Regions from separate parts of the Brucella sp. NBRC 12950 genome, predicted to be linked through region 3. Evidence: predicted binding sites of a transcription regulator. Region 3 holds the regulator's gene; each other region holds the start of a gene.

Region 1 (3,644 bases), on a different contig from region 3:
TGGCGTCGGCGCGTTCGAGGCTGGTGCGCTCGGCAATCCCGGCCCGCTCAGCCGCGCTGTGGGCCGTTTCCAGCATCTCCGCTGAAATGTCGATGCCAAACAGTTTTGCGTCCGGGTAGGCTTGGGCGGTTTTGACGAGATTGCGGCCTGTGCCGCAACCGATTTCGAGTACATTGCCATTGGACGGAACATTGAGGCCAGTGATCATTGTATCGCGGCCAAGGAGATAATATTTGCGCGTTGCATCGTAAAAATGCCGTTGCCGCTTATAAACCCGGTCCATCAGGCTGGCATGATCGATGCCCTGAGCCCGTCCGCGACTGCCCAATGGATTAGCGCCCATATCAAGCGTCCTTTAATGTGTAGAGGTGAAACCCGCCATATATAGAAGAGCGGTCGCGATCATGTAGCGCGCGCGATTCATCTTCGCGGTAATCCCAATGGGCCAGGATTGACGGATCAACACGGCCCGGAAGCAGGCTTGGTTCTGCTGCCGTGCGGAAAATGACGCGGGCACCGGGCGCTGCTGTGCGTGTGATTTCGCTCCAGAGCGCGTTGAGCTGGCCGTCGTTCATCCAGTCCTGTGCGTCGAGCAGAATATAGCGATCCACGGATGAGGCTGGCTTCTGGGCAAGGAACTCGGTGTAGTTGGCGTTCTGAACCGTCATGCGGTCCACACGGGCGCGCACGGTTTCAAAATTGGCGCGAGAGAGGTAGGGGGGAAGGGGGCCGGTTTCCTCATTGCCGCTATAGCCACGCCCGAAGGCCTGCCAGGCGAAATAATTTTCAGTCAGCGGAAAGGCGCAGGCGAGTTTTTCAAGGCGCGCACGGAGGACGAAAGCCATGTCGCCATTACCGGCGGTTGCCAGTGCATCATATTGCTGCGGTGGAATGCCAAGGCCAAACAACGATGATTTACGAGCGGTGGCCCAGCGTACCATGCGTTTTTCAAACAAGGGTGCGAGTGCTGTATCGAAGAATGTCCGCTGCTCTTCCATAGTGCGTGCCTTGAGAATGTCACGCGGGTCAATGCCATAAAGGCGGGCAACGCGGTGTCCCATGCCGATGAAGACACCCAGAAGACCGTGACGATACAGGTCACGCGAGAAGATTGAGATGCGCTGGCGGCCACTCAGTTTGCGTTTTTCCCAGTAGGCGCGGCTTTCTTGATCAAGATGCGGCCGGATAAAGCGCTGGTAGGCGGCGAGATTGGCCTTGTCATCAGCCTTGCCATAGAAGCGATAAAAGGTGGCATAATCGGGCAGGTGCTTGAGTGCTGCAAGCTTCAGGCGATTGAACGCCACATGCGCACGGTTAAGATCGACGGCCTCGACGCGAGCCGGATCGGCGGTCAGGTAGGAAAGCGCGTTGCAGCCGCCTGACGCGATGGTCACGATACGATGGCCGGGCTGAATGGCGAGCGCCACCATGTCGACTTCCGGGTCTTCCCAGATTTGCGGATACACCAGCCCCTTAAACAACCAGGCAAAAAGACGCTCTGAAAAGCCCTGTCGTGAGAGCGCATGATTTTGTGTGACGGCGCGTTGAAGGATCGTTCCGTTGGCGTCTTGTCCTGTCATGCCATGCTCCCCGTTTATTGAGCGCATCCCGAATTCTGAATTGGTTCGGGCAAGATGCGCGAAGTTTTAAAGGCGAATCCGACCTTGTTTGCGCAAGTTAAACATCTGCCAGTGACAGGGGCGTGACGGCAGTTTTACGGGAAAATCATGGTTAAAACTTTGTTATTATGGCGTTTTGTTACGAGCAGTAAGACTATTTGAGAGAACCTTTCCGCATGCTCGCCGTTTTTTGTTGTGACGTTGGCATCGTCGTAAAGCATCGCCGGGGACTAAAGAGCGATGTGGCGACTGTCTTCGTAGGTGATTGATCGGATGAACCGATCAGACACGGAAAACCAAAGCAGCGTTGGCTAAATCCCCGCAGCGCTGATTTTTAGGGAAGGAGAGCCATTATGAAAAAGTTTCTGGTAAGTGCGGTAGCTGCCGTATCGTTCCTCGGACTTGCTGCCTGCAGCGACAATTCGAAAGATACGAATAGTGCGCCGTCCACCCCTGCGCCATCAGCGCCGGCAAATAACGATACGACAACGACTCCGTCGACCCCAGCACCGGCACCATCGACACCGGGCACGGGTACACCTCCTGCAAACTAAATTGCAGTTGGTTTTTGTGAACCGCGATCAGTTCGCGGCTGAATGGCGGTCTGTTTTGCAGGCCGCCATTTTCCCCGAAAGGAGCAAAGTTGATGGATAACTCTGCAGTAGTCGTCAATAAAGACAGTATGACTGCGTTTTCCATGTTCAAACGCAGGCTTTCTTCGGTTATGGCTTTTGTTATGAGCCGTCATTTTTTGTTTTTGATTTCCGCTGTTGTTCTGGTTGCCCTTGCTGCTTGCGGCAAAGGAGAGGACGAGCAGGCTGCTGCTCCAGCTCAGCCAGAGCAAAACACATCTGCTCCAGCCCCATCCAGTGATACACAGGCTGGACCAGATTTAATGAAGGCTTTGCAGGATAATGCTGGCGTTATAACTCCCGAACAAAAGGCTGCAGCGATTGAGCGTGCGCGCACCAATGCCGAAGCTGCAGCCAAGGCTGTGGGTCAGAGCGTTGAGCAGGCACAGGCCGCAGGCGAAGCGGCGGCGAGTGCTGCACAGCAGTCGTTTGAGGCTCGTCAGGCCGCGCAATAATCGTCTTCAAAGACAGCGATATTTTTCTAAATTATTGTTTTTTCGTCGATTGCAACGGGTTGTTGTTTCCAGCCTTTACGGAATTATATAGAAACGATTCATGTCGATCTGGGTCCGCATCGGTGAGTTCGTCACCTCTGTAACGCTGAACGCTATTTCCAGCGTTATCGAAGCCGTGCGCACGGTTTTTGAGGGCGATGCAGATACGCGCCGTCGCGTTGCATTTTCCATTGCCATGATCGCGCTGTCTGCAAAAATGGCAAAAGCGGATGGTGTGGTGACGCAGGATGAGTTTCGGGCGTTTCAGAGCATTTTTTCAGTGCCGCCAGAAGAGCACGCCCATGTGGTTCGTCTCTATAATCTCGCTCAGCAGGATGTGGCGGGCTATGAAAGCTACGCGCGTCAGCTGGCAGGTCTTTGCCGCGAAGGCGACGATAATTGTCATCTGCTTGAAGATATTCTCGACGGTCTTTTTCATATCGCGACCGCTGACGGCTATGTGCATGACAAGGAAATGGCGTTCCTTGCGAGCGTTGCTGAGATTTTCGGTTATGACGAGGAAGGCTTCGAGCGCATCGCGCTCCGCCATGTCAATCGCGGAGAGGGCGATCCTTATGCCATCCTCGGGCTTGTTCGCGGTGTGTCGTTTGAGGATGCGCGCAAGCGCTATCGCTCTTTGGTGAAAGAGCACCATCCTGACCGCCTTGTTGCGGAAGGTCTTCCGCTGGAATTTATAAAGATCGCAAATACACGCCTTGCTGCCATCAATGCAGCCTGGGCAAGCGTAGAAAAACAATTGGAAGCCGCATGAGCAGCGCAGACGTATCAGAAGCAGAACTTTTGGCGGCACTTGTTTTGGATAAGCCCGATTATCCAGCGGCCTCGATTGATGCGTCGCCGAATTTCGGCATTCGCAAGGACGGCAAGACACCGACCTA
Region 2 (3,644 bases), on a different contig from region 3:
ATGCGAATTGATCGCTTACTAGGAAGCGAATTATGGAGGCGGTGCGCCAGCCTTCTCGCTCACCTCGCGCACCACCGACCACGCGGCTGCGTAATCTATCGGAATGAAGTGATTGTCGCCCTGAAACTCGGCTCTCATTTCAGACGTAAATGTGAAATTAAAGAAGCAGCGCTTCATTTCCGCCACAAGAGGTGGAGCAAGATTGTGAGCATATGCAAATGATGAGGTTGGAAACAGATCGCTCTGATAAATCAGACGAATGGCATCACGCTTCACAAGCCCCCGCTCGATCATGCGTTCAAGCACATCGGAGGCAACCGCCGCCATATCGTAATCACCGGCGACAACACCGAGGATCGATTTGTCGTGTCCGCCCGACATGATAGGCGCATAGTCCTGCCCCGGCGTGAGACCCTCTTTTGGAAAGAGAGCGCGTGGCGCGACATTGCCGGAATTTGAGAACAATGATGCATGGGCGACGCGATGCCCTTTAAGATCACCCAATTTTTCATAGGAAGATTCCGCGCGCACGACCGCGACCAGCCTATAGCCGCGCATCTGATCGCCAGTGCCTTTGGCGGCAAAAGGAACGGCACCTGCGCGACTGACCGCCTCAATTGTCGGCCCTGTAGAGAACCCCGCAAAATGCAGACGTCCTGAACGCATCGCCTCAACTTCATCGGCGCTGGACTGAATTGGATAATAAACGATCTGCCGTCCAAGGCAGGCTTCAAGATGCTGGGTGAATGGCTTGAAAAGTCGCGCATAAACCGCCGGGTCTTCGATGGGCGAATAAGCCCATACGAGTGTTTGCGGATCACGCCACTGGGAAGCGTCTTTGGGTGTATCTGCGACAAGGTCGCGGTTCTCGTCGCAATAACGCTCATCCAGCGCACCGCGATAAGCGCAAGCAGCATCAGCGGCATTCGCATAAGCGATGCACAGCTGAAGCCCAAACAAGGTCATGCCGATTCGACATGCCAACCCGCGCCAGAACATTTTTTCCTCCCTGGACACTTGCTATGATACAAGCGCCGCAGCCTCATCCAGTATTGTCTCAGATACTAGCAATTCTAACTGTCAGAATCCTGTCGTCCCGAAAACCTTGAATAGAATCGTCGAACACAACATGCGTATCCTTCTTGTAGAAGACACAATCGATATTGCGTTTGCTATTGCTTCAAAGCTTGAAAAGGAAGGCCACTCTGTCACGACTGTCTATGATGGCGTGCAAGGGGAAGATCTGGCTGTGAATGGCTCCTTTGATCTGGTCGTACTCGACATCAACCTTCCGGGACGTGACGGTTTTGTCATCCTGCGCAGTATGCGCGAACAATCCTTGTCATGTCCGGTATTGGTAATCACCGCTCGCAATCAGATTGCCGACAAGATCGATATTCTCGAGCTTGGCGCTGATGACTACCTAGTCAAACCCTTCGATCTCAGGGAGCTTGTTGCCCGTATCAGAGCAGTCGCAAGACGGCATATGGGCGTGGCGCAGCCGGTCTTGCGGATCGGCGAACTATCGATCAACCTGACACAAAGATCAGTGATGCAGGGTGACGAGCCACTGGATTTCGGGCGGCGCGAATTCGACGTTCTCGAGATGCTTGCCACCCGTTTCAATGTCACGGTCCCAAAAGATATGCTGGTTCTGAAACTGTTTGGCCATGAAGATACCGGCACACCCAATGCTATCGAACTGCTGGTTTCACGCGTGCGGAAGAAGCTCGAGAACAGCACAGTTGAAATTGTCACACAACGCGGCGTGGGCTATCTGCTCAGGCTTAAAGCGCTGCAACTCTGATGGTCAAAGGAGCCGCAAACAGGGAATATTCAATCCAGCGCCGCATTCTGGTGGGCAGTGGATTGACGCTGCTTGCTGTCACCGTTCTGCTCTTCTTTCTTGGCCGCTGGTATGCGCATCGTGCGGCCGATGAAGCATTCGATCGTGTTCTTGGTGCCGCCGCCCTATCCATCGCAGACACGATAACTCTGCAGGATGGTTCGCTCAGCGTCGATCTTCCCCACTCCGCCTTTTCCATTCTGGGCACCTCGCGTCTCAATCGCATTTTCTATCGTGTCGTCGCACCCGATGGCAGCCTCCTGACCGGTTCACCCATTCTCGGGCTAGAAATTCCGCATGGCAATAATAGCCGCGTTCGCCTCAGCGACAGTATGTATCGTGGGGAAAAAGTACGAATTGCTGCAGTCGCACGCTATCACAGCGACGCAAAAGGCGGCGGTTGGGTCGATGTTCTGGTTGGGGAAACGCGGGAAGCACGGAGACAGCTGACCTTGCAACTAAGCCTCAATACTCTCTTGCCTGCGCTTGGAGTGGCTTTGCTCGCACTGGTGCTTATCTGGCTCGCAATCCGATTTGCATTCAGACCGCTGCGGATGGTTGAATCTGATCTGCGCCAGCGTTCCTCATCCGATCTCAATCCACTGGCCGGCCCTATTCCTAAGGAAGTCAGCGCACTTGTTACAGCACTCAATGACTTCATGGGACGTCTGAACAATGTGCTTGCCGGATTGAAGCTGGTCACTGCTGATGCAGCGCATCAGATGCGCACGCCACTCACAGCCTTGCGTGCCCTGACCGAACTGTCGCTCGAAGAAACTGATCCAAATCGGCAAAAGGAAATCCTTGCCCGTGTCCATGCCAATTCCATAAGCGCAAGCCTTCTCGCAAATCAGCTTCTGTCTGAAGCGACCACACTGCACAGTATTCAGTCGCGAAAGCTCGAAACGCTCGATCTGCGGCAGGTTACACAGGAAGCAGTCCGGAGACTGCGCGCTGAAGGCAGCTATTCTGATCTGCAACAAACCATCAGCTTTGATGTGCCTGATGAGCCGCTCTATGTGAGTGGCGAAACCACCAGCCTCAGAGAAATGATTCGCAATATCGTCGAAAATGCACTCGTTCATGCACCCGGCCCTTTGACTATCAGCCTTAGCCAGAATGGAGCTACGATCACACTTGGCGTTCATGACAGAGGGGCTGGGCTTGCGACCGACATGAAAGACCGTGTCTTCGAGCGTTTTGTCCAAGTGGACCAGTCAAAGCCCGGTTCCGGCCTTGGTTTGTCGATAGCAAAAATGGTTGCGGAAGCACTAGGCGGCCAGATCGAACTGCGTGATCGCGAAGGTGGTGGAACAAGCGTGCTGGTGACATTGCCCGCGACGACGCCGGAGCAACGCACATGAAACGCATTATCCTGCAATTCTGTGCCGTTCTGATATTGATTGTTCCTTCATGGCATAACACGCATGCGCAAAATGACCTGGCATCAAAGCCCGAGTTTCAGATTGTCGGTGACATTGCACCCGAAACCATAGCCCCCGTACAAGCTGGTCTGGCCCGTCAGTTGCCTAGCGTCAATATCGCTTATCGACAGATCAGACCGGGCGAATGGACCTCGCGGCTTCTAGCTGGTGCCGAAGAAGCGAGCGCCGCCGATCTCGTTATCCTCTCGACACCCGATCTTGCGGTACTCATCGCCAATGAAGGCGGCGCGCAGCCAAGAAATGGAATTGTTCGCAATGCAGGATTAGCACCACAAGCTCACTGGCGCAGCGAATTGTTCAGCATCGGTTTCGATCCAGCGGTGAGTGTTGTCAAACGCCGCGCGCTCAACAAT
Region 3 (3,644 bases):
GCCTGTGCAGATCTTCATGTGGGCCAATGAAGCCGAGCGTGCCTTTGTAGAACGGACATCAGGCGCTATTATCGTCCTGCTCCTGTTCCTGGCAGTAATGAACATTGCAGCAATTATTCTGCGCCGCCGCTTTGAGCGCCGCTGGTAAACGGGAGAGAAATGATGAATCTCATGACTGAACGATCTCTCGAAAAAGCCGTAGGAGAAAAGATGAACACCAACGCCCCCTCCGTTAAGATGCGCGGTGACAAGGTCTGCGTGTTTTATGGCGAGAAGCAGGCTCTGTTCGAAGTCGATCTGGAAGTTCCGGAAAAGATGGTCACAGCGCTGATCGGTCCTTCGGGTTGCGGCAAGTCTACCTTCCTGCGTTCGCTTAACCGCATGAACGACACCATCGAAGGTTGCCGCATCGCGGGCAAGATCACGCTCGACAACGAAGACATCTACGATCCGAAGATCGACGTTGTTGAATTGCGCGCTCGCGTTGGCATGGTGTTCCAGAAGCCAAATCCATTTCCGAAGTCGATCTTTGAAAACGTCGCCTATGGCCCACGTATTCACGGCCTTGCCCGCAACAAGACCGATCTCGAAGAAATCGTTGTCACCAGCTTGCAGAAGGCCAGCCTCTTTGAAGAGGTCAAGGATCGTCTGCATGATGCCGGCACCGGTCTTTCCGGTGGTCAGCAGCAGCGTCTGTGCATCGCGCGCGCTATTGCCGTCAGTCCCGAAGTGATCCTGATGGATGAGCCTTGCTCGGCACTCGATCCGATCGCGACCGCCAAGGTTGAAGAGCTGATCGACGAACTGCGCCAGAACTACACCATCGTCATCGTTACACACTCCATGCAGCAGGCCGCACGCGTTTCGCAGCGTACTGCCATGTTCCATCTGGGCAATCTGGTGGAAGTGGGTGATACGGACGTGATGTTCACGGCACCGACCGAAAAGCGCACGCAGGACTACATCACCGGTCGCTTTGGCTAATTAATTGGAACGGGAGCGGCGGCTGGTTTGATAACAAAGCTGTTTGGCTTCCCCGCAATTTACATTGAGGTCTATTATGGCGTCTCAGCATACTGTTAGCGCTTACGACGAAGAACTGCAGTTCCTCACGCATAAGATCGCCGAGATGGGCGGTCATGCAGAGCGCATGGTCGAGCAGTCCGTTGCAGCGATTGTCAATGCCGACAATGCACTTGCCCAGCGTGTTATCTCCGACGATCTCATCCTCGATGCAAGTGAGCGCGAGATTGATGATAAGGCCGTAATGATTATCGCCAAGCGCCAGCCAATGGCTGTCGATCTGCGTGAAATCATCGGCTCGATCCGTATCTCTGCCGATCTGGAGCGCGTTGGCGATCTTGGCAAAAATATTGCTAAGCGCGTTGCTGCGGTTTCGGAATCGCGCCAGCCGGTCAAGCTCTATCGCGGCCTTGAAACCTTGGCTGAGCTGGCACTCACCCAACTCAAAGACGTGCTCGATGCCTATGCAACGCGCTCGGTACAGCAGATCAACGTCGTTCGCGACCGCGATGACGAAATTGACTCGATGTACACTTCGCTGTTCCGCGAGTTGTTGACCTACATGATGGAAGATCCGCGCAACATTTCCGCCTGCACGCATCTTCTGTTTTGCGCAAAGAACATCGAGCGCATTGGCGATCACGCAACCAACATTGCTGAGACGGTCTATTACATCGTGACCGGTCTGCAAATGCCTGCGGAGCGCCCAAAAGAAGACCTGAGCCACGGTATCGTCGTGGACGAGGCGCGTAAATCCTAAGAACATCTGGCACCGCATTCGTGCGGTCCAGATGCCTGCATGAATATGAAAAACGCGACGGCACGCGGTCGATCGGGGGCTTGTATCTTCCGCTGCCTCAAGCGCATCCCAAAAAGTGCGAAGCGATTTTGGGAAGTATATGCGATAAAAACAAGTGCTTAGAGCATGATCCAATTTAGTCGGATCACAGGCGCTCTAAATTTTGGATAGGAAATACTGGATGTCACAGGCACCCAAGATTGCTGTGGTTGAAGACGAAGAAGCCCTGAGTGTACTCCTGCGTTATAACCTCGAAGCCGAGGGGTATCAGGTTGACGCGATGCTGCGCGGCGATGAAGCCGAAATCGCACTTCGTGAAAATGTGCCGGATCTTCTTATTCTGGACTGGATGCTCCCTGGTGTTTCCGGGATCGAGCTGTGCCGCCGTCTGCGCCAGTGGCCGGAAACAGAGCGCCTGCCGATCATCATGTTGACCGCACGCGGTGAAGAAAGCGAACGCGTTCGTGGCCTGAGCGTGGGTGCCGATGATTATGTCGTCAAACCTTTTTCGACACCGGAATTGCTGGCTCGCGTCAAAGCCATGCTCCGTCGCGCCAATCCGAGTGTCCTGTCGCATGTGCTGAAAGTCGGCGATCTTGTTCTCGACCGCCAGCAGCATCGCGTCTATCGCAAGGAAAAGGAAGTCCGTCTCGGACCGACAGAATTCCGCCTGCTCGAATATTTCATGATGTCGCCGGGCCGTGTCTTCTCGCGCAGCCAGTTGCTTGATGGCGTCTGGGGGCCAGACATTTATGTCGATGATAGAACAGTCGACGTGCATGTCGGACGTCTTCGCAAGGCAATTAATGTTGGTCGCGCGCTTGATCCTATCCGCACGGTACGCGGTGCTGGATACTCATTCGGATAACCAAATCTCGATTTGCAGAACCCTATACAAGCGGCTCGTTGCTGAAAATGCGACGGGCCGTTTTGCATATTCGGCAAGAACGTTACGACTCAGTTCCAACCTTCCGATTCGGAATTCAATATCCACAACGTGCCAAAACGGCCAGTATCACACGATGTTACAATGATCGTGACAAAGTTGAAGAGCCGGCGAAATCGAGGTCAAAAGCAGCATCGAAAAAGCTTAAAAAGACGCTTGCGTAAAATCTTGAAACATCGGCGAAATAAGGCAGTGATGTGGCCTGTATTTCAGCAAATTGAATCGCGTTAAATCAATAACTTATAAGATTTGCTAAATCACGTTAAGGATTTGTTAATAAATTTAAGGGGTTTGTGGGGAAAATTAAGCTCTGGATTCGGGTTCAATCTGCCTCTGTTTTGGAGGTGTCATGACTTTTGGAATTTGACCATTCGCCTTTTTTTGGCCTAAAAATTCTAAAACCTTGAATGCAATGAGTGACAGCAGAACGTTTATTTTATGATTTTCGTTCTATTTGGCTGGAGCGCCGGGCATCTTAGAAGGATGTGCAAAGGCTGCTCTGTTAGTTCAAATCTGCTGCATAGTTTTATGCGGTGGCACCACAGCCAGGTTTCAAACGCCTTTTGCGGGGCGGAGGCCAGGTTGGATCAGTTAAGGGTCCTAACTATGAGACTGAGCCGTTGACGCGCGCTTCGAAATGGAAATTGCCCGTTATTCTAGGGCTGCTGGTTGCGCCATTTTTGGTGACGGGTTGCACGACGACCAGTGGTACGACCAAAACCAAAACCGAAAAGACGGCGGCGGCTAGCCACGTCAAGACAGTCAATGGCGTCAAGACTTTCACATACACCGCCAAAGACCGCGAATGCCTCGAACGTGCGATGTTCTTCGAATCCAACCGTTCAAGCCCCGATGGTCTGATGGCCGTTGGTACGG
Region 4 (3,644 bases), on a different contig from region 3:
TGATCCTGGACTGCGCTATGACGGGGCGCTGGTTTATCCGCCAGAGGCGACTGTCTGGGGTTGATTCTCGGTTCTGCTGAAAGGTTGTGCGACACTCTTCGTTGACGACAGAACGTTTTCGAAGATGTCCGCACAGGCTTCCCATGTGAAAGGCTTGAGCACTTCAGCGGGATCAAAGGCTGGCATTTCAAGTGCCGCAATGCATGCTTCATGCAAATCTTCGGACAAAACCCCCGCTCCTGTTGCGCCCACAACATCGGATGATCCCGGTACGGGAAATGCCGCCACAGGCAGGCCCGACGAAATGGCTTCCAGCAGAACGAGGCCAAACGTGTCGGTTCTGCTCGGAAACACAAACACATCCGCCGATGCATAGACACGCGCGAGGTCTTTGCCCTCTTTCTTGCCAATGAAAACGGCTTCAGGAAAACGGGTTTTCAAATCGTCGAGTGCCGGACCATCACCGACGATCAATTTCGTTCCCGGCAGTTTCAACTCCAGAAATGCTGGCAGGTTCTTTTCTGTTGCTACGCGTCCGACGCAGATAAAGACCGGCTGCGGTAGGTCCCTTTTAACATCGTCGCGTGGATGAAAAAGCGTGCGATCAACACCGCGGGTCCAAAGCTCCAGCCCTGTAAAACCACGTCCATGCAAATCGTCGAGGATTGATTGGGTTGGAACAAGTGTATGCGACGCCGCATTATGGAAGCGGCGCAAGAACGCATAAGTCCACTTTGGCGGAATTGGAAACCTGTCCTGAAGATATTCAGGAAAGCGGGTGTGAAAGCTTGTTGTAAAGCTCCAACCCATTTTAAGACATGCACGCCGCGCCATGAAGCCCAGCGGACCTTCGGTGGCGATATGCACATAGTCCGGCTGCAATTTCACGAGCCGTCGGCGGAAGGCTGATGGGGTCGTCATGGCCAGACGAATTTCGGGATATGTCGGACAAGGTACCGAACGGTAATCCTGTGGAGAGATGACAATCACCTCATAGCCACGTTCGGTCATCAGTTCACAGCATTTTGCCAGCGTTCTCACAACGCCATTTACTTGTGGATGCCAGGCGTCTGTTACGATGACTAGTTTCTTCATCTGCTGCCATTCACCGCTTTTCGGGCTGCTCTCGGAAGCCTGATTATTCTTCCACCTGGATTTGCGTCTTGCACGGCAGGGAGTGATGGTTTCTGGCCCAGACGCTCAGTCCATTCGAGCAATTCCATACGTCCATCGAAATGCTCGACAACCGCTGTGCAGCTTTCTACCCAATCGCCGGTGTTGATATATTCAACGCCGTTCATCTTCTCGATGGTCGCATGATGGATGTGGCCGCAGATAACACCATCGACGCCGATGCGTTGTGCTTCTTCTGAAACCACGTCTTCAAACTTGCCGATGAAGTTGACCGCTTTCTTGACGCGGAATTTAGCCCATGCCGAAAACGACCAGTAACGCAGACCAAACATTGCACGCACGCGGCTCATGATCGTGTTGATCCAGATGGCCGTATCATAAGCCCAGTCACCGAGATAGGCGATAAAGCGTGCATTGCGCACCACAACATCGAACTGATCGCCGTGAATGACGAGGAATTTACGTCCGTCCGCCGCTTCATGAATACCGCGGTTCATCACTTCGATGCCGCCAAAATGCGTACCCTGAAAATTGCGCAGGAACTCATCGTGGTTGCCGGCAATATAAATGATTGTCGCGCCCTTGCGGCTTTTGCGCAGAAGCTTCTGCACAACATCGTTGTGCTCCTGTGGCCAATGCCAGTTGCGTCGCAGACGCCAGCCATCAACGATATCACCAACCAGATAGATCGTTTCAGCATCATGGCAACGCAGGAAGTCCAGCAAAAGTTCGGCCTGAGCCGCCTTGGAGCCAAGATGCACGTCAGAAATAAACAGAGTGCGGTATTTCTTTGACTCAGTCTGTTCATCGCTCATTTGGTTGTCCTTCCGATGGCAACCCGGATTTGAGCGCAGAAAACCCGATTCATGTCACAGACATATGACGGTTAAAAAAGAGACGCAAAGCCAATAACTTCGCGTCTCTCAAATAGAATTTTCAATATATCTGAATGTTTATCTCAGAGGCTGAGATCAAATATGTCGATGCAAAACTAAGTGACTGTATCAAGCTTTGGGCCAACATAGATCGACTGTGGACGAATAAGTTTGTTCTCTTTTATTTGTTCACGGCAGTGTGCAACCCAACCCAAAGTTCGCCCCATGGCAAATACGGAGGTGAAAGCTGCGCGAGGGATATCAAGCTGTTCAAGCAGTAAAGCCGTGTAATATTCGACATTGGTTGACAGCATTCGTTCCGGCTTATGCTTATTCAACACAGCGATTGCTGCAGTTTCCACCGCCTCAGCCAAATGCAGCCTGTCTTTGTTAGCGTTTTTGCTCTCTATAATGCGATGAAGCGCAGCTTTGATTACATCGGCCCGGGGATCACGAATGCGGTAAATCCGATGACCAAACCCCATTAAACGCTCACCTTTGGAAACAGCCCTATCCAGCCAAACTTCTGCATTCTTGGCATTTCCAATCGCGTCCAACATATCAAGCACAGGAGCAGGTGCTCCGCCATGAAGTGGGCCTTTCAAAGCGCCGATTGCGGCCAGAATTGATGACGTCATCCCCGCCTGTGTCGAAGCAACCACACAGGCAGCGAAGGTCGATGCATTCAAACCGTGATCAGAAACAGATACGAGGTAGCTATTGAGGGCCTGAACATCAATTTCCTCCGGCATCCTGACATTCATCATACGTAGAAAGTCGACGCTATGCGGAAGAGAAGGATCGGGAGACAGCATCTGTCGTCCACGTTTCATACGCATAATGGCAGGAGTGAAAACAGCCGGAACTGCAACCATATAAAGAGCGGCTGTAAGGTCATCTCCGTCGGGGATTCTGGCCATCAGCGCACGCACGACTTCTATCGGCGGCAGTTCAAGCAACACATCGTCTATTGCATCGGTGTGATGAAAAATCTGAGCACGAGCCTCACCGAGCGCACGCTGAAGTTCCTCTCCCTTGGGAATGTCATCAAACAAGCCATCCCATAGAAGCTCAATACAATCCTCAAAACTGGTATGAGGAACAAGATTATCGAGCGATCGCCCACGAATGATGAGTTTTCCCGAAAGACCATCGACATCCGACAAACCGGTTTCGGCGACGACAATATTTTCAAGGCCACTGCGCATGACACATATATCCTAGTCTGTTTACTGAATTTTACTAAGTATAAGCCTCCAAAAATTAAACGAAACAGTGCTATATAGTTAGCTATTAAAGTAATTTCTTATATAAATTATCCCAGATAATGAGGGACACAAATTTTCAAAATCGAAGCGATATTCCCGGTAAAATTAAGGTCGCAATTATTTGAGTGGTAAAAAAGCGCGGAACAGGTGGACATTTCCGCGCGTCAACCAAAATCCGGTTGATTGCGACATTGGCTTGGTGGCATGTCTGTTGCCATAAAAGAAGCTGTTTCACTCGAAATACCATTCAACTGCGGAATAACTGCTTCTCGAAATCGGGCCTATAGTGATTTGATAGTTTGAGATAAGAACGATAATGGCTCAAAAGACGCAAATAAGCGTCCCTGCGCGGTTTCCTCCCCCAGCT

The links. The regulator PhoB, encoded in region 3, activates phosphate uptake and scavenging genes when phosphate is short. The targets are predictions, from matches to a motif close to TGTCATNNANCTGTCAT.
Positions count from the first base shown of each region.
Region 1: the regulator PhoB is predicted to act here: its motif matches at 1,692-1,708, upstream of QSJ70_RS01140 (BtaA family protein).
Region 2: the regulator PhoB is predicted to act here: its motif matches at 1,079-1,095, upstream of phnD (phosphate/phosphite/phosphonate ABC transporter substrate-binding protein).
Region 4: the regulator PhoB is predicted to act here: its motif matches at 2,003-2,019, upstream of QSJ70_RS23345 (UDP-2,3-diacylglucosamine diphosphatase).

Region 1 covers NZ_BSQC01000001.1:241,912-245,555, forward strand. The annotation lists gene QSJ70_RS01135 (class I SAM-dependent methyltransferase) at 1-343, opposite strand, end outside; gene QSJ70_RS01140 (BtaA family protein) at 345-1,580, opposite strand; gene QSJ70_RS01145 (hypothetical protein) at 1,973-2,173, shown strand; partial or broken gene QSJ70_RS01150 (hypothetical protein) at 2,306-2,706, shown strand; gene QSJ70_RS01155 (J domain-containing protein) at 2,807-3,517, shown strand; gene QSJ70_RS01160 (N-acetylmuramoyl-L-alanine amidase) at 3,514-3,644, shown strand, end outside.
Region 2 covers NZ_BSQC01000006.1:235,802-239,445, forward strand. The annotation lists gene phnD (phosphate/phosphite/phosphonate ABC transporter substrate-binding protein) at 31-999, opposite strand; gene QSJ70_RS12320 (response regulator transcription factor) at 1,130-1,807, shown strand; gene QSJ70_RS12325 (sensor histidine kinase) at 1,807-3,210, shown strand; gene QSJ70_RS12330 (ABC transporter substrate-binding protein) at 3,207-3,644, shown strand, end outside.
Region 3 covers NZ_BSQC01000004.1:172,199-175,842, reverse strand. The annotation lists gene pstA (phosphate ABC transporter permease PstA) at 1-148, shown strand, start outside; gene pstB (phosphate ABC transporter ATP-binding protein PstB) at 211-984, shown strand; gene phoU (phosphate signaling complex protein PhoU) at 1,061-1,783, shown strand; gene phoB (phosphate regulon transcriptional regulator PhoB) at 2,004-2,690, shown strand; gene QSJ70_RS08190 (cell wall hydrolase) at 3,389-3,644, shown strand, end outside.
Region 4 covers NZ_BSQC01000017.1:47,385-51,028, forward strand. The annotation lists gene dgcA (N-acetyl-D-Glu racemase DgcA) at 1-64, shown strand, start outside; gene QSJ70_RS23340 (glycosyltransferase family 4 protein) at 34-1,095, opposite strand; gene QSJ70_RS23345 (UDP-2,3-diacylglucosamine diphosphatase) at 1,092-1,949, opposite strand; gene QSJ70_RS23350 (citrate synthase/methylcitrate synthase) at 2,126-3,217, opposite strand.